3 regions of the Nocardioides sp. NPDC059952 genome follow, and region 2 is predicted to be linked to each of the others. Evidence: riboswitches for the same ligand, from Rfam matches in the RefSeq annotation. Region 2 holds a riboswitch; each other region holds the start of a gene.
The links. A riboswitch is a leader RNA that binds a small molecule or an ion and turns the genes downstream of it on or off. The one in region 2 is predicted to bind cobalamin.
Positions count from the first base shown of each region.

Region 1: linked by a shared signal. The riboswitch ahead of ACFV9G_RS29090 (ABC transporter substrate-binding protein) and the one ahead of cobN (cobaltochelatase subunit CobN) in region 2 are both predicted to bind cobalamin.
Region 3: linked by a shared signal. The riboswitch ahead of ACFV9G_RS21325 (VWA domain-containing protein) and the one ahead of cobN (cobaltochelatase subunit CobN) in region 2 are both predicted to bind cobalamin.

Region 1 covers NZ_JBHWLY010000121.1:889-7,023, forward strand. The annotation lists gene ACFV9G_RS29080 (ABC transporter ATP-binding protein) at 1-627, opposite strand, end outside; gene ACFV9G_RS29085 (FecCD family ABC transporter permease) at 707-1,852, opposite strand; gene ACFV9G_RS29090 (ABC transporter substrate-binding protein) at 1,849-2,886, opposite strand; cobalamin riboswitch at 2,940-3,127, opposite strand; gene ACFV9G_RS29095 (NAD(P)H-dependent oxidoreductase) at 3,151-3,849, opposite strand; gene ACFV9G_RS29100 (sugar ABC transporter ATP-binding protein) at 4,028-5,554, shown strand; gene ACFV9G_RS29105 (ABC transporter permease) at 5,551-6,135, shown strand, end outside.
Region 2 covers NZ_JBHWLY010000072.1:13,615-19,749, reverse strand. The annotation lists gene ACFV9G_RS24385 (MFS transporter) at 1-948, opposite strand, end outside; gene ACFV9G_RS24380 (winged helix-turn-helix transcriptional regulator) at 1,064-1,978, shown strand; cobalamin riboswitch at 1,956-2,101, shown strand; gene cobN (cobaltochelatase subunit CobN) at 2,134-5,754, shown strand; gene cobF (precorrin-6A synthase (deacetylating)) at 5,751-6,135, shown strand, end outside.
Region 3 covers NZ_JBHWLY010000054.1:65-6,199, forward strand. The annotation lists partial or broken gene ACFV9G_RS21315 (cobyrinate a,c-diamide synthase) at 1-1,523, opposite strand, end outside; gene cobO (cob(I)yrinic acid a,c-diamide adenosyltransferase) at 1,517-2,131, opposite strand; gene ACFV9G_RS21325 (VWA domain-containing protein) at 2,131-4,239, opposite strand; cobalamin riboswitch at 4,264-4,405, opposite strand; gene cbiE (precorrin-6y C5,15-methyltransferase (decarboxylating) subunit CbiE) at 4,422-5,657, shown strand; gene bluB (5,6-dimethylbenzimidazole synthase) at 5,654-6,135, opposite strand, start outside.

The DNA of each region.
Region 1 (6,135 bases), on a different contig from region 2:
GAGCACGAAGACCTGGTCGCAGTAGGTGGCGGCGAGGTTGAGGTCGTGCAGTGCGACCAGGCAGGTCGTGGGCATCCGGCGGACCAGTGCGAGCAGGGCCAGCTGGTGGCGTACGTCGAGGTGGTTCGTCGGCTCGTCCAGGAGCAGGATCTCGGGCTCCTGGGCGAGCGCCCGAGCGATCTGCGTACGCTGCCGCTCGCCGCCCGACAGGGTCGAGAAGCGCTGGTCGAGGCGGTCGGCGATGCCGGCGTGGGTGGCCGCCTCCACGATGACGGCGCGGTCGTGGGCGCTGTCGGGCGCCCAGGCCGGGCGGTGCGGGATCCGGCCGAGCGCGACGACGTCGCGTACCCGTAGGTCCTGGCTGGTCGCCGGCTCCTGCTCGACGACCGCGAGCCGTCGCGCCAGCCGGCGCCGGGACATGCCGGCGAGCGGGCTGCCGTCGAGCAGCACGTCCCCGGAGTCCGCGGGCCGCAGCCCCGCCAGGATGCGGATCAGCGAGGACTTCCCGGAACCGTTGGGCCCGAGCAGCCCGACGGTGACGCCGTCCTCGACCTGGAGGGAGACGTCGTCGACGACGAGGCGCCCACGGGGAGCCCATCGGACCCGCCCTGCCTCGAGCGCCGTCATCGGGCCGCCTCCGTAGCGCAAGCGCCAGAATACGGACGCGACCCGATGACAGGCTGACGGGTCGCTCGCTGACGCTCGCTCATCGGCGGGCCCTCATCAGCACCAGGGCGAAGGCGGGCACCCCGACCAGCGCGGTCGCCACCCCGACCGGGAGCTCCTCGGGGTCGATCACGGTCCGGGCCGCGGTGTCGACCCAGATCAGGAAGATCGCGCCGAGCAGCGCGGTCGCCGGGAGCAGCAGCCGGTGTCCGGGGCCGACCAGTGCGCGTGCCAGGTGCGGCAGCACCAGCCCGACGAAGCCGATCGCGCCCGAGGTGGACACGATGACGGCCGTCATCAGCGCCGTCAGCACCAGGAGCACCGCCCGGATCCGGCCGACGTCGACTCCGAGGGAGGCCGCCGCGTCGTTGCCGAAGGCGAACGCGTCCAGCCAGCCGGCGCCCGCGACGCAGCAGAGCAGCCCGCCGAGCACGATCACCCCGCAGACCAGGACGTCGGTCCAGCTCGCCGAGGAGAGCGACCCGAGCAGCCAGAACAGCACCCCGCGCGTCTGCTCGGCGTCGGCCGCGGTGAACACGATGAACGAGGTGAGCGCCGAGAAGAGCTGGGTGGCGGCGATGCCGGCCAGGACCAGCCGGTCGGTGGTGCCGCCGGCGAGCGAGGCCAGCAGCAGCACGAGTGCGAACGAGACGAGCGCTCCCGCGAACGCCCCGGTGGAGAGCCCGATCGCGCCCGATCCGACGCCCAGCACGACGATCGAGACCGCGCCGGTCGAGGCTCCTGAGGAGATGCCGAGCACGAACGGGTCGGCGAGCGGGTTGCGCAGCAGCGACTGCAGGATCACCCCGCAGATCGCCAGTCCCGCTCCGCATATCCCCGCCAGCAGCGTACGTGGCAGCCGCAGGTCCCACACGATGCTCTGCTGGAGCAGGGTGAGGCCGGAAGAGCCGAGGCCGACCCGGTCAGCCACGACCCGGTAGACGTCGGTGACGCTCAGGTCGGATGGCCCGACGGTGATCGCCCCCGCGACCGAGGCCAGCACCACCAAGGGCGCGACCAGCAGGACGCCGGTGACCCCGATCGCCGAGGCGTCACGTCCGTCGGCCGAGACGTCGCCCGCGTCGGTCGAGATGTCACGTACGTCGGCCGAGACGTCATCGCCGTGCCAAGTCGGCCGACCGGGGTGACGCTTCGGCTGATCGGAGCCCGGCGTACGCAGTCTCATAGGCCGAGGTCGGCGAGCTGCTCGGCGACGTTCTCGACGGCGTAGACGGTGCGGATCGACGGGTTGAGCTCGGCGCCGGAGAGAGTCACGAAGCGGTCGTTCTTCACCGCCTCCATCTGCGACGTGACCGGGTTGGTCTTCAGGTAGTCGATCTTCGCGCGGGCGGTCTCGGCGGTCTGGCTCTTGCGGGTCAGGTCGCCGAGGACGATGACGTCGGGGTTGCGCTCGGCGACGGTCTCCCAGTTGATCTGCGGCCATTCGTCGGTGGTGTCGTCGAAGACGTTCTCCACGCCGAGGGTGCGCCCGATGATCCCGGGGCCGCCGCAGCAGCCGGCCAGGTAGGGCGACTCCGAGTTGGCGAACCAGTACATCGCGCTGACGTCTCCGGCCGGTGCCTCGCTCTCGGCGTTCTCGAGCCGCCGGGACAGGTCGGCGACGAGCTCCTCGCCCCGCTCGGGGACGCCGAAGATCCGCGCCAGGTCGGTGATCTCGCCGAGGATGGTCTCGATCTCGAGGGCGTCGTGGCGGGTGCCGTCGTCGTCGCCCTCGTTGTCCTTGAGGCACTCGGCGGGGGAGAGGTAGGAGCCCACGCCGAGCTTCTCCAGGTTCTCGGGTGTGGTCACCCCGCCCTCGCCCAGAGTGCTGGCGAAGGAGGCCGTGACGAAGTCCGGCTCGGTCTCCAGGACGCGCTCGTAGGAGGGCGCGTTCTCGGCCAGCCGAGGCACGTCCTCGTTGGCCGCGGCCAGCGAGTCGAGCACCGGGTCGGTCCAGGTCGCGGAGCCGACGACACGGTCGGCCAGGCCGAGCGAGAGCAGGATCTCCGTGGAGCCCTGGTTGAGCGAGACGACACGCTCGGGAGGTGCATCGAGGGTCATCTCGCGGCCGCAGTTGGTCAGGGTGATCGGGAAGCCGGCGGTGCCGGCGGCCGCCTGCTGTGTCCCGGAGGGCTGGTCGGCGGCGCAGCCGGCCAGCGTCGAGCCGAGCACCAGAACGGTGCTCGCGGTGAGAGTTCGGATGGTGCGGGAGGGGTGCACGTCGGTCCTCGAGCGGGTCGCGGGCTGGTGCGCGTCGCCCGTGCTGACCGGCAGCGGTGTGCTGCAGGGCCAGCAGGTCTTCGGACTCGGGATCGACCGGCGCGAGACGCCTTCCCAGGCCCGAGGGCCCAGTGGCACAGTGTCCCGTCCGTCACCCACACCGCTGCGCGTCAGTCCCGGACTCTCACCGGGTTCCCGTGCCGGGACTACGTCCCGAGCGGCTGGCCAGAAGACCGTAGCAGGCGACTCCGCCCGCGCGGGGCCTCAGCCCTCGCGATGGGCGCTCAGCCCGTCCTCCCCGGGCGCGACCGAGTCGTGGAGCCTGATCGTGTGGTCGTAGTGCTCCTCGGCCATCGGCCGGTAGTCGATCCGCGGCTCCCTCATCACGCCCTCGAGACGTACGGTCAGGTCGGCCTCGATCCGAGCCATGAGCTGCGGGTTCATGGTGTCGGCGTCGGTGATCAGGTGCGGCCGCAGCGGGTCCATCCCGGTGTACCAGAACGTGCCGTGCAGCAGGGGCCACAGGACGTCCTCGATGTCGCCGCTGATCCCACGCGGACCGAGGGTCGCGGCCCGGTCGCCGGCGGTGACGACGGTCAGCGCGCGCTTGCCGACCAGGCCGCCCTTACCGTACTTGAGCGGCTTGCCGGTCTCCGGATCCGGTACGTCGAAGGCGAACCCCGACTCGAAGACGCGGTCGATCCAGCCCTTGAGGATGGCCGGCACCGAATACCACCACAGCGGGAACTGCACGACCAGCAGATCGGCCTCCCGCAGCCGGTCCTGGTGGTGGCGTACGTCAGCCTCGCCGCGCTCCACCAGAAGTGGATTGAAACCTTCTCGATAGAGGTCGATCTCATCGACGCTCCAGCCGTCCGCGCCGAGGGCGTTCATGCCGACCTCACGCAGCCGTCCGTTGAGTGATGCCGAGTGCGGATGTGCCCATACCCAGAGTGCGTGCATAGGGCTCTGAACGCCGTCTGACGCGGTGGGATTCCCGCCTGGAGACAGGCCGGCGCCGACACGGTCTGATGACAAAGTCCGGATCTCGCTCAAATTAGCGGCCTCAGAGTGTTGACGTATGTGATTGCCATCACTAGCGTAAACCAGGCTTGAAACCTTTCAATTCGAGGAGCTGCCCATGCCGGACACACCCGCCGCACTGGAGCTGCGGGACGTGGCCAAGTCGTTCGGCCCCGTACGCGCCCTCCGGTCCGGAAGCCTCCGGGTCGAGGCCGGATCCATCCACGCGCTCGTGGGGGAGAACGGAGCCGGGAAGTCGACCCTGGTCAAGATCGTCGCCGGGCTCTACCGTCGTGACGCCGGCGACTACCTGCTCGCCGGGGAGCAGGTCGACTTCCGCAACACCGCCGACGCCAAGCAGGCCGGGGTCGCGGTCATCTACCAGGAGCCGACCCTCTTCCCCGACCTCTCCGTCACCGAGAACATCTTCATGGGGCGCCAGCCGACCAACCGCTGGGGCAAGATCGACCGCGCCGCGATGCGCACCGAGGTCGTCGAGCTCTTCGCCCGGCTCGGCGTCCCGATCGAGCCCGACCGGCCGACCGAAGGCCTCTCCATCGCCGACCAGCAGCTGATCGAGATCGCCAAGGCGCTCTCGCTCGACGCCAAGGTCTTGATCATGGACGAGCCGACCGCTGCCCTCTCGGGCAACGAGGTCGACCGGCTGATGACCGTGGCGCGCACGCTGCGCGACCAGGGCTGCGCCGTCGTCTTCATCTCGCACCGCTTCGACGAGGTGTTCGCGCTGTGCGACACGATCACCGTGATGCGCGACGGCGCCTACATCTCCACCGACCCCATCTCCGAGGTCACCGAGGACGAGATCGTCCAGCGGCTCGTGGGACGCGAGGTCTCCGACCTCTACCCCAAGCTCGAGGCCACGGTCGGCAAGCCACTGCTCGAGGTCACGGGCCTCACCCGCACGGGACTGTTCCAGGACATCAGCCTGACCGTCCGCGAAGGTGAGATCGTCGGCCTGGCGGGCCTCGTCGGTGCCGGGCGCAGCGAGGTCGCGCAGGCGATCTTCGGCGTCGACCCCTACGAGAGCGGCGAGGTCGTCCTCGACGGACGCCCGGTCCCGCCGGGTGACCCGAGGCGGGCGATCGAGATGGGTCTGGCGTTCGTCCCCGAGGACCGTCGTCAGCACGGTCTCGTCCTGGACGCACCGATCTCGCGCAACATCACGCTGCCGATGAGTGGCCGGCTCGCTCGCACCGGGCTGATCAGCAGCGGTATCGAGAACCGCTCGGCCGCCGACTGGGCCGCCCGGCTCGAGGTCAAGGCCGCGACGCTCGACACCCTGGCCGGCACCCTCTCGGGCGGCAACCAGCAGAAGGTCGTCCTGGCCAAGTGGCTCTCGACCCGGCCGAAGGTGCTGATCATCGACGAGCCCACCCGGGGCATCGACGTCGGCACCAAGTCCGAGGTCCACCGGCTGCTCTCGTCCCTGGCCCAGGAGGGGCTCGGGATCCTGATGATCTCCTCCGAGCTCCCCGAGGTGCTCGGCATGGCCGACCGGGTGATCGTTCTCAGCGAGGGCCACCAGACGGCCGAGCTGAGCCGCGAGGAGGCGACCCCCGAGGCCGTCATGCGCGCGGCGACGGCCCACCACTCCGCCACCCTGAACATCAGCGAGGCATCATGACCACCACGCTCGACGCGCCCGCTCCGGCCGCGCCGCAGCCACGCCACCGAGCAGCCAACCGGCTGACCTGGCTTCTCAAGCAGCGCGAGACCGGCATCGCCATCGCCTTCATCCTCCTGCTCGTGGTGACCACTGCGGTCAACCCCAACTTCCTGTTCAGCACGGACGGCTGGCGCGACCTCACCCTGACCCCCGCGATCCTCGTCTGCCTGGCGATCGGCCAGGCGATGGTGATCATCACCCGCAACGTCGACCTCAGCGTCGGCTCGACGCTGGGCCTCACCGCCTACCTCGCCGGCCGGCTCTTCCTCGACACCGGGCTCCCGGTGATCGTGGTCGTCCTGATCGCCGTCGCCGCGGGCGCCGTGCTCGGCCTGGTCAACGGGGCGCTGGTCGCCTTCGCCAAGGTGCCGGCGCTGGTCATCACCCTCGGCACGCTCTACGTCTACCGCGGGATCATGCTCGAGTGGGCCGGCAGCGACCGGATCAACGCCTCCGACATCCCGCCCGGGCTGCTCGACTTCGGCACCGGGTCGTTCCTGTTCATCCCCAACCTCGCCTGGATCTCGTTCGCGCTGCTG
Region 2 (6,135 bases):
GCCGGCGAAGAGCAGGTTTCCGGCAGCGAAGCAGACCCAGCCGACCCAGCCGCTGCCGAGCGGGATCACCGCCGCCCCGATCGCACCGAGCAGGCCCTCGAACATCAGCACCCTGGCGGAGCCGAATCGACGAACCAGCCAGGGTGTGATCGCGGCGAAGACCAGCGAGCCGACGCCCTCGGAGGCGAGCAGGATGCCGACGAGACCGGGCGGGGTGTCGAGCTCGTGGACCAGGTAGTAGGCGAACAACGCGAGCTGAACGCCGCATACGAAGTTGACCACACAGGCCCACCACGTGGCCGGCGCCATCACCGGGTGCCGGGTCACGAACCGCCAGCCCTCGGCCACCATCGATGCGATCGACTCCGAGGTGTCGCCCTGGGGCTGACGACGCTCGGGAAGCCGTTGCAGCAGGATCGCCGAGCCGAGGTACGAGAGGGCATCGACGAACAGCGCGGGGACGGCGCCGATCACCTGGACAAGCACACCGCCGAGCGACGGCCCACCCAGCTGGGTCGCGGCGTGAGTGCCGGAGATGAGGCTGTTCCGGCTGGTCAGCTGCTCTTTCGGGACCACGCTCGGCAGGAACGTCGTATTCGCGGCGAAGAAGAGCACCTCGGCGAAGTTGACCGCGAGTGCGACGACCAGCAACTGAACCAGCGTGAGGCCACCTGCCCACCACACCAACGGAACACTGAGGATCGCGGCGGCGCGCGCGAGATCCGCGAGCACCTGTACGCGGCGCAACGGGAGTCGCTGCACGATCGCACCCGCGGGCAGGCCGATGAGGATCCAGGAGAGATACCCGGCCGCCGCGAGCAGCCCCATCTCGAACGCGCTCGCCCCCAGCACCGTCACCGCGGTCAGCGGCAATGCGACGGCAGTGACCGCGGTCCCTACGCCGCTCAAGGTGCCGGCGGACCAGTAAAGCCAGAATGACCGCGCCACGCGGCGTACCTCTTCCATCCAAGCCCTTCCGAGTGAGTTCCAAATTGGAACTATATGCAACCATGTATGCGTCGAGGCCGCCACCCGAATTGCCCGACCGACCAAGGAGACGCCGATGCGCCGCGATGACCTCACCGACGCCGACTGCGGGATCGCGCAGGCGCTCGGCGTCATCGGCGACTGGCAGAGCCTGCTGATCGTGCGCGAGTGCGCCGCCGGGGTGACCCGGTTCGACGGCCTGGTCCGTGAGCTCGGGCTCAGCCGCCGCGCGCTCACAGAGCGGCTCAACTCGCTCGTCGCCGACGACGTCCTCGCCAAGCACGCCTACACCGACCGCCCGCTGCGCTACGACTACCAGCTGACCGGGCGCGGCCGCGGGCTACTACCCGTCCTGGTCGCTCTCCAGGAGTGGGGAACGCGGTACGTCATGGGCGACGGCAGCCTGACCGCGACCGCCGGACCGGACGAGGAGCGCCGCCTCGAGGACCTGCTGGGCACGACGCCGCCGGACGTCGAGATCACCTCGCACCGCGATACCCGCCTCCACATGACCGGCGAGGACACCTGGACCGTCGTCTTCTTCTTCCCCGGTGCCTATGCGCCGAAGAGCCACGGCTACCCCCCGGGCTGGGGCGATATCCCGGGGACCCGCGGCTGCACGCTGGAGTGCCAGACCTACGCCGAGCTCTACTCCGACTTCACGACGCTCGGCGCCCGCGTGGTCGGGGTGAGCACCCAGCGCCCCGACCAGCTGGCCGCGTTCGCGGAACATGCCGACCTGCCGTACGACCTCGCCTCGGACGCCGACGGGGTTGCCGCAGGCGCCTACCGGCTGCCGGTCTTCCGTGCCGGCGGCGCTGACCGGCTCAAGAGGGTCTCCCTTCTCCTGGACCCGGCCGGCGTCGTGCGGCACGTCCAGGCCCCGATCACCGACCCGGGCGGATCAGTCGAAGACATGCTCACTGTTCTCCGCGAACGAACTTCCGCCACCGACGCTACCGGCCCGAGGACGCAGCAGCCCAGGAGGTAGGCTGCGAGCACGCTCGTGGCGCAGGAACCCGGTGAGAGTCCGGGGCGGTTCCGCCACTGTGATGTCACTCCCAGGATCGGGCAGTGACACAGCCAGACACTGGCCGCGGGCTATCCGACCGATCGACGGGGCGAGAACCCCTAGGAGGACCCGGCATGGCCGACCCTGCACGCGTACGCATCGCCCTTCTGTCCACCTCGGACACCGACCTGCTCTCGGCTCGTGCCAGCGGCGCCGACTACGCCTGGGCCAACCCGTCGCGGGCGACCGACCTCGAGGCCGTCGTCGCCGGGGCCGATCTGGTCGTGTTCCGGCTCCTCGGCTCGCCGACCGACCTGTGGGACGGGCTGAGGGCGGTCAAGGAGCGCGGCACCCCGGTGGTCGTCCTCGGCGGCGAGCAGCAGCCGAGCGCCGAGCTGATGGAGCACTCCACGGTCCCGATGGGTGTCGCCGCGGAGGCACACCGCTATCTCGCCGAGGGCGGACCGACGAACCTCGCCCAGCTGCACGCGTTCCTCTCCGACACGGTGCTGCTGACCGGGTTCGGGTTCGAGCCGCCGGCGGAGGTGCCCGCCTGGGGGTTCGCGGAGCGGGTTGTGAACCCCAGCGTGGCCCATGGGTCACTCTCAGCTTCACAACTCCCCCGGATCGGGGTGCTCTACTACCGCGCCCACGAGACCAGCGGGAACACCGCGTTCGCACATGCGCTGGCCGATGCCATCGACGCGACCGGAGCGGCCACCGGCGTACCCGTCTTCGCGGGCTCGCTCCGTTCTGCCCCCGACGACCTCTATGAGGCGCTCGGCACCCTGGACGCGCTGATCGTGACCGTGCTCGCGGCCGGCGGCTCGGTCCCCGCCTCGGCGAGCGCCGGCGGCGAGGACGAGGCCTGGGACGTGGAGCGGATGGCGGCGCTCGACATCCCGGTGCTGCAGGGCCTGTGCCTGACCAGCTCGCGCGCGGAGTGGGAGGCCTCCGACGACGGCGTCACGCCCCTCGACTCGGCCAACCAGATCGCGATCCCCGAGTTCGACGGGCGGATCATCACCGCGCCGTTCTCGTTCAAGGAGCTCGACGAGCAGGGTCTCCCCCACTACGTCGCCGACCCCGAGCGCACGGCGCGAGTGGCCAGGATCGCGGTCAACCACGCCCGGCTGCGGCACACCCCCAACGCCGAGAAGCGCCTGGCGCTCGTCCTCTCCGCCTACCCGACCAAGCACGCCCGCATCGGCAACGCGGTCGGCCTCGACACCCCGGTCTCCGCGATCCGGATGCTCCGTCGCCTCCGCGAGGAGGGCTATGACCTGGGGACCGACAACGAGGTCGTACGACTCCTCGACGGGGTTGACGACACCGCTGCCGGCGATGCGCTGATCCACGCGCTGATCGCCGCGGGCGGTCAGGACGAGGAGTGGCTGACCAACGCGCAGCTGACCGACGCCCACGTCCGGATCTCGAAGTCCGAATACGACGAGTGGACCGCCGATCTCCCAGCTGACCTGCGCGAACAGATGGTCGAGACCTGGGGGCCGACGCCGGGCAACCTGTTCGTCAACGACGACGGCGAGCTCGTCCTGGCCACCCTCCAGGCGGGCAACATCGTCATCCTGATCCAGCCGCCGCGCGGGTTCGGCGAGAACCCGGTGGCGATCTACCACGACCCGGACCTTCCTCCGTCGCACCACTACCTGGGCGCCTACCGCTGGCTGGAGAACGGCTTCCGCGCCGACGCCGTCGTCCATCTCGGCAAGCACGGCTCGATGGAGTGGCTGCCCGGCAAGAACGCCGCGCTCTCGGCGTCCTGCGGCCCGGACGCGGCCATCGGCAACATGCCGCTGATCTACCCGTTCCTGGTCAACGACCCCGGCGAGGGCGCCCAGGCCAAGCGCCGTGCGCACGCCACGATCATCGACCACCTGGTGCCGCCGATGGCACGCGCGGAGTCCTACGGCGACATCGCGCGGCTGGAGTCGCTGATGGAGGAGTACGACCGGATCTCCTCCATGGACCCCGCCAAGCTGCCCGCCATCCGTGGCGAGATCTGGCAGCTGATGAAGGCCGCCGAGCTCCACCGCGACCTCGGCATGGAGGAGCGGCCCGAGGACGACGACTTCGACGACTTCATGCTCCACATCGACGGCTGGCTCTGCGAGATCAAGGACGCCCAGATCCGCGACGGGCTGCATGTGCTCGGTGCCGCGCCGGCGGGTGAGGCGCGGGTCAACCTGGTGCTCTCGATCCTGCGCGCCTCGCAGGTCTGGGGCGGTGTCGGCGGTGCCGTGGCCGGCCTGCGGGCGGCGCTCGGGCTCAAGGAGGGCGCCGACACCCGCGCTGTCGACGAGATCGAGACACAGGCTCGCGGCCTGGTGGAGCGGATGGACGCGGCCGGCTGGGACCCGGCGGTCGCCGGCACCCTCCACGACGACCCGGCCGTGCAGCAGGTGCTCGTCTTCGCCGCCGAGCAGGTGGTGCCGCGGCTGAACGGGACGACCGACGAGCTGTCCGCGATCCTGCACGCGCTGGACGGTGGCTTCGTCCCCGCGGGGCCCTCGGGCTCGCCGCTGCGAGGGCTCGTCAACGTACTTCCGACCGGGCGCAACTTCTACACCGTCGACCCGCGCGCGGTCCCGAGCCGGCTGGCGTGGCAGACCGGGCAGGCGATGGCCGACTCGCTGCTGCAGCGCTACCTGGACGAGACCGGCGACTACCCGACATCGGTCGGGCTCTCCGTCTGGGGCACCTCCGCGATGCGTACGTCCGGCGACGACGTCGCCGAGGTGCTCGCACTGCTCGGGGTGCGGCCGGAGTGGGACGAGGCGTCGCGCCGCATCACCCACCTCGACGTCATCTCGCTCGCCGAGCTCGGCAGGCCGCGGATCGACGTGACCGTACGCATCTCCGGGTTCTTCCGCGACGCGTTCCCGCACGTCGTCTCGATGCTCGACGACGCGGTCCGGATGGTGGCCGACCTCGACGAGCCGGCCGCGGACAACTTCGTCCGCGCGCACACGCTGGAGGACCTGGCCGAGCACGGCGACCAGCGCCGCGCGACGGCCCGCATCTTCGGCTCCAAGCCCGGCTCGTACGGTGCCGGGATCCTGCAGGTGATCGAGGCCGGCAACTGGCGCTCCGACCAGGACCTGGCCGAGGTCTATACGTCCTGGGGCGGCTTCGCCTACGGCCGCGATCTCGACGGCGCCCCGGCGGCCGACGACATGCGCACCAACTACCGCCGGATCAAGGTCGCCGCCAAGAACGTCGACTCCGCCGAGCACGACATCGCCGACTCCGACGACTACTTCCAGTACCACGGCGGCATGGTCGCCACCGTCCGCGCGCTGACCGGCAGCGAGCCGAAGGCGTACGTCGGCGACTCCACCTCCCCCGACGCCATCAAGACCCGCACGCTGCAGGAGGAGACCAACCGCGTCTTCCGCGCCCGGGTGGTCAACCCGCGCTGGATCTCGGCGATGCAGCGCCACGGCTACAAGGGCGCCTTCGAGCTGGCCGCGACCGTCGACTACCTCTTCGGCTTCGACGCGACCGCCGGCGTGGTGCAGGACTGGATGTACGAGAAGCTCGCCCGCGAGTACGTCCTGGACGAGACCAACCAGGAGTTCATGCGATCCTCGAACCCGTGGGCGCTGCGCGGGATCGTGGAGCGGCTGCACGAGGCGGCCGAGCGGGGGCTGTGGGAGGAGCCCGACCCCGAGCTCGTCGCGCAGATGCAGGAGATCTATCTCGACATCGAAGGGGACCTGGAGGAAGGCCAATGACATCTTCTGGGCAGCGCACGATCAAGATCATCGGCGTCGGTCCCGGCGACCCCGACCAGGTCACCCTCGAGGCCGTCGCCGCGATGCGGTCGGTCGACTACTTCCTGGTCACCGACAAGTCGGGCACGGTCAAGAAGGGCATGCCCGACCCGCTGGTGCGGGCCCGCGAGGAGCTGCTCGACCGCCACCTCGACCAGCCGGCCCGGGTGGTGAAGGTCGCCGACGCGCCCCGCGAGCGGCGCGAGGAGTTCACCGGGACCGACGAGGACTACCAGGCGGCCGTCAGGGAGTGGCACCGCGCCCGCGTCGAGCGCTATCTCGCGGTCCTCGCCGAGCACCCCGGCGACGTCGGCTTCCTGGTCTGGGGTGACCCGGCCTTCT
Region 3 (6,135 bases), on a different contig from region 2:
ACGTCGGCTCGACCGACGGGGTCGGCTCGACCGACGGGGTCGGCTCGACCGACGGGGTCGGCTCGACCGACGGGGTCGGCTCGACCAGCGGGGGCGTCGGCTCGATCAGCGACCGATCGAGCGGCGAAGGCGCGCGAGGCTTCGGCGAAGCGGCGAGCAAGGTGGGGATGGCCGGCCCAGTGCACGTGGAGGTACGACGCGTGGACCGTGTCGCTGCTGAAGCCGGTCGGCATCTCGTCGACGGTCCATGCCGCCTGGGTCCCGGCCGGGGGCGAGGTGGTGGTGCGGTGGAACTCGTGGCCGGTGACCTGCTCGCCGGCGCGGGTGAGCAGGGAGTCGGAGGCAGCGGTGGCCACCGGGTAGCGAAGCGTGAGTCGCTCGCTCATCGCGGCGTGGGCGGGGATGGCGCCGGCCATTGATACGCCGTCGAGGGACTCGGCCAGATAGAGCAGACCTGCGCACTCGGCGACGGTCGGGGTCCCGGCCTCGACGGCGGCCCGCAGATCACGGAGGAGGCTGTGGTTGGCGGCGAGGTCGGCGGCGTACATCTCCGGGAAGCCTCCACCCAGGTAGATCCCGCTCGTCCCCTCGGGAAGCGCGGGATCGGTGAGCGGGTCGAAGGAGCGTACGTCGCAGCCTGCCGCCTCCAGGAGCTCCTCGGTCTCGGGGTAGCGGAACGTGAACGCCCGCCCACCCGCGACCGCGATCACGGGGCGCACTGTGTTGGTCTCGACACGCCTCCGCCTTGCGGCTCCGGCGGCTCGACCAGCGGTCGCATCGTCGTCTCCGCGCAACGCCGCCAACGGATCCCACGGAGAAGCCTCGAGCCCCGGCGCCGAGCGGGCGAGGTCGAGGAGGGCGGGGAGGTCGAGGTGGGCGGCGACCTGCTCACCCAGCCGCTCGATCAGCGCGACCGACTCGTCGCGCTCGGCGACGGGGACGAGACCCAGGTGGCGGGAGGGGGAGGCGAGCGACTCATCACGCGGCAGCATGCCGAGCACCGGCAGCCCGAGACCGTCCAGCGCTCGCCGGATCTCCTCGGCGTTCCGCCCAGGAGAGCAGCGGTTGAGCACGACTCCCCCGATGCGTACGGACGGGTCGAAGGCGGCCATCCCGGCTGCGATCGCGGCGGCGGAGCGGGACATCCGGGCGACGTCGAGGACCAGGACCACCGGCGAGGACGTCAGCGAGGAGACATGGGCGGTGGAGGCGAAGCCGTCGGTGCCGAGGCGGCCGTCGTAGAGGCCCATGACACCTTCGATGATCGCCACGTCCGCCCCGGCGGCGCCGTGGAGGAGCAGCGGCACGACCCTCGACTCCCCGACCAGGTGAGGGTCGAGGTTTCGCCCCGGCCGCCCGGTGGCGAGCGCGTGGTAGCCCGGGTCGATGTAGTCCGGGCCGACCTTGTGACCGCTGACCTCGTGCCCGGCGGAACGCAGCGCCGCCATCAGGCCGGTGGCGATCGTCGTCTTCCCCGACCCGGTCGAGGGAGCAGCGACCACCAGCCGGGGCAGGGTCACCATTCGATGCCCCGCTGGCCCTTCTGGCCGGCGTCCATCGGGTGCTTGATCTTGGTCATCTCGGTGACCAGGTCCGCCACCTCGAGCACGGCGGGGTCGGCATCGCGGCCGGTGATCACGACGTGCTGGCGCCCCGGCCGCTCGGAGAGCACGGAGGCGACCTCGGCGGCGTCGACCCAGCCCCACTTGATCGGGTAGGTGAACTCGTCGAGGACCAGCAGGTCGTACGTCTCCGCGGCCAGGCACCGCTTGATCTCGGCCCAGCCCTCGGCGGCGGCCGCGGCGTGGTCCTCGGCCTCCCCCTGCTTGCGCGACCAGGACCAGCCGGAGCCCATCTTGTGCCAGTCGACCGGCCCACCCTCGCCGGTCTCCTCGTGCAGCTTCCCGAGGCGCTCGAGCACGGTCTGCTCGCCGATGCGCCACTTGGCCGACTTCACGAACTGGAAGACCCCGATCCGCCAGCCCTGGTTCCAGCCGCGCAGCGCGAGCCCGAAGGCGGCGGTCGACTTCCCCTTGCCCGGCCCGGTGTGGACCATCACCAGCGGCCGGTTGCGGCGCTGGCGGGTGGTGAGCCCGTCGTCGGGTACGTTCAGCGGCTGTCCCTTGGGCATCAGGCTGCTCCCTTCCCGCTGGTGGTGTAGCCGTGCACCGCGGAGGTCAGCGCCTCGGCGCTCACCTCGGCGACCGGCACGTGCTCGGCGCCCAGGTGCTCGGCCAACTGGCGGGCCAGCCCGAGCCGCATCGGCCCGCTCTCGGAGTCGATGACGACGGTCGTGACACCCAGGCTGGCGACGTACGCGGCGGCCTGCTGCGATCGCCTGACGGCGTCCTTGCCGTGGGCCTGCGCAGTTTTTTGGGACGAGTTCGCGCGGCCGTCGGTGACGACCACCAGCAACGGCCGCAGATCGGGGTCGCGCAGGTGCTCGCGCTGGAGCACGCGGGCGGCCTCGAGGAGGCCTTCGGCCAGCGGCGTACGTCCTCCGGCGGGGATCTCGTCGAGACGGACCGCCGCGAGGTCGACCGAGCTCGTCGGCGGCAGCACCAGCTCGGCGCCCTCGCCGCGGAACGTGATCATCCCGACCTTGTCGCGGCGCCGGTAGGCGTCCAGCAGCAGCGAGAGGACCGCGGCCTTGACCTGCGCCATCCGCTTGCGCGCGGCCATCGAGCCGGAGGCGTCCACGCAGAAGAGCACCAGGTTGGCCTCGCGGCCCTCGCGAATCGCGGTCCGCAGGTCCTCGGAGCGCAGCTCGACCTTGGCCGAGGTGCGCGAGCGGACCGCCTGCTTGCCTGCTGCCGCCTTGAGCGTCTCGACGAGGTGGAGTGATCCGCGGGTGCTGACGCTGGCGCCGATCCGGCGGCCGCTGCTGCCGATCGCCTTGCTCCGGCCGCCGGTGCGGCCCGTACCCAGGCCGGTCACGGTCAGGAGGCGGGGGCGGTAGGCCGGGGCTGCGGCGGTGACGGACTCGCCTGCGGGAGCGGAGGGAGTCTGTGGCTGGCCGGGTGCGTCATCGGCTGTGTTGGTTTCGACACCGCTCGCTTCGCTCGCGGGCTCAACCGACGGTGGCTGATCGGTCGAGCCGTCCCCATCGCTGGTCGAGCCGCCGGAGCCGCTAGGCGGAGGCGTGTCGAGACCAACAGAATCGTCAGCGCCACCTTCATTCGAGTCCCCGCCCTCCGGCGGCTCGGGCGGCAGCTCGTCGTCGCCGAGGATGCGGTCGAGCAGGTCCTCGTCCAGCCCAGGAGCGTCGAACGGGTTGCGCCGGCGCCGGTGCGGCAAGGCGAGCAGGGCGGCGCGGCGGATGTCGGCGCGGGTGACCTCGGAGCGCCCGGCCCAGGCCGCGTGTGCGACCGCGGTGCGGGCGGTGACGATGTCGGCGCGCAGCCCGTCGACCTCGAACGCCGCGCAGATCTCGGCGATCTTGAGCAGCCCCGGTGCGGTGAGCCGGACCTTCCCGACGAGGGCACGCGCGGTGGAGACCCGAGCAGTCAGGTCGCGCTCGGCGGCCAGATAGCGCTCGACGAACCCGGGCGCGTCCAGGTCGAAGGCCATCCGACGGCGTACGACCTCCGCCCGAAGGGAAGGATCCCGGGGGGCGGCGACCTCGACGGTGAGCCCGAAGCGGTCCAGCAGCTGCGGGCGCAGCTCGCCCTCCTCGGGGTTCATGGTGCCGATCAGTACGAACCGGGCGGCGTGCTCGACCGAGACGCCGTCCCGCTCGACGCTGACCCGGCCCATCGCCGCCGCGTCCAGCAGCAGGTCGACGAGGTGGTCGTGGAGCAGGTTGACCTCGTCGACGTAGAGCAGGCCGCGGTGTGCCCGCGCGAGCAGCCCCGGCTCGAACTCGACCGCGCCGCGCGACAGCGCGCTCTCCAGATGGAGCGAGCCGACGACGCGGTCCTCGGTGGCCCCGACCGGGAGCTCGACCAGCCGCACCGGCCGGCTCTCCACGACGGCGGCGGACCCGAAGGGACCGTCCGGCGACTCCGCGGAGGGGTCGGCGGGGTCGATCGAGAACCTGTCCCCGGCGTAGACCGAGATCGAGGGCAGCACGGCCGCCAGACCGCGTACGGCCGTCGACTTCGCGGTCCCCTTCTCGCCACGGACCAGTACCCCGCCGATCTCCGGGGAGATGGTGGTCAGCACGAGCGCGAGGCCCATGTCGTCGAGGTCGTCCGCCTGGCAGCCGAGGACGGCAGAAAATGGGTAGTGCACCGGCATGAGAGGCTCCCGCTCCCTATCGCGTTGGATGGATGGACGCGAGGCCGGTCTTCGGACTTGTCGAGTCCCCGTGAGGGGGCTCGATTCACCGCAGCGGGCCTGTGCCGGAATCTCACCGGCTTCCCAGATTCTCCCCAGTCGGGGCACCTCGCGCCTGTGCGGTCACTGTAGCGTCTGGCCTCATGATCGTCGTGGTGGGCATCGGTGCCGGAGGTTGGGACGAGATCCCCGTACGTCACCAGCAGCTGATCCGGGAGTCCGCCGTCCTCCTCGGCGGCAAGCGTCATCTCGACCTCGTCCCGGACGTCCCCGGCCAGCGGCGCGAGCCCTGGCCCTCCCCGCTGCGCGAGGGCCTCCCGGCGCTGCTCGACGGCATCGGGGACGCGGTCGCCCTGGCTTCGGGTGACCCGCTGGTCTCTGGCATCGGCACGACGCTGATCACGCTCCTCGGCCGGGAGAACGTACGCATCGAGCCGGCCGTCTCCTCCGTCGCCCTCGCCCGCGCCCGGATGGGCTGGGCGGCCGAGACGTGCGTGGTCGTCAGCCTCGTCGGCCGCGACGTGTCGCTGGTCGCGCGCGAGCTCGCTCCCGGCCGCCGGATCCTGGCCCTCTCCGCCGACGAGGCGACCCCCGCCTCGGTCGCGATCCTCCTGGCCAAAGCCGGTTTCGGGGCCTCCACCATGACCGTGCTGGGAGAGCTGGGAGCGGACACGGAGAGCGCCCGGACCGCGACCGCCTCGACCTGGACGGGCGAGTCACCCCGGCTCAACATCGTGGCGATCGAGTGCGCCGGGGCATCCCTCTACGGCTGGTCCACCGGCCTCCCCGACGAAGCCTTCGAGAACGACGGCCAGCTGACCAAGCGGGACCTGCGGGCCTCGGCCCTGGCCCGCCTGGCGCCGGCTCCTGGGGAGCACCTGTGGGACGTGGGTGCCGGTGCCGGCTCGGTCGGGATCGAGTGGATGCGGGCGCATCCGACCTGCACCACGACCGCGATCGAAGGCAGCTCCGAGCGGGCGGCCAGGATCGCCCGCAACGCCGCCCGGCTCGGGGTTCCGGGACTGAGCGTGGTCGAGGGCCGTGCACCCGATGCCCTGGCCGGCCTCCCTGCCCCGGATGCGATCTTCATCGGCGGCGGCGCGACCCGCCCCGGCGTGCTCGACACCTGCCTCGCCGCCCTGCGCCCCGGCGGGCGCCTGGTGGTCCACGGCGTCACCCTGGAGACCGAGCAGCTCCTGGCGCGACAGCACGCCGAGCTGGGCGGCGAGCTGACCCGGATCTCGGTGGAGTCCGTCGACGCGATCGGCACCTTCCGCGGCTGGGCACCCCAGCGCACGGTCGTGCATTGGTCCTACAGCGCGCGTCAGCACTCGCGAGGTGTCGATCCGGTCAGTGGCCCGGAGATACTGACGGACTAGCCGAACTTCTCCTCGTGGACCACCGTCGAGAGCGGCGAGCGGTGGCGCCAGCCGAAGCGCTCCAGGTCGGGGACGTCGGGGAGGTCGGCGACGGGCCCGACGCAGAGCCAGGCGACGGGACGTACGCCCTCGGGCATGCCGACCAGGTCCCGCAGGAACTCCTCACGGTAGAAGCTGACCCAGCCGACGCCGAGTCCTTCGGCTGTGGCCGCGAGCCAGAGGTTCTGGATGGCGCAGACGACTGAGTAGAGGCCGGCGTCGGCGATGGCGTGGCGGCCGAGGACGTTGGGGCCGCCGCGGGTCGGGTCGTAGCCGACCACGATGCCCAGCCCGGACTCGCGGATGCCCTCGATCTTGATCCGGGAGAAGGTCTCGGCCCGCTCGCCGGCCAGGGTCGCGGCGAAGGTGTCGCGCTCGGTCGCGACGTGGGCGTGGAAGCGCTCGAGGCGGTCGGCGTCGCGTACGAGCACGAAGTCCC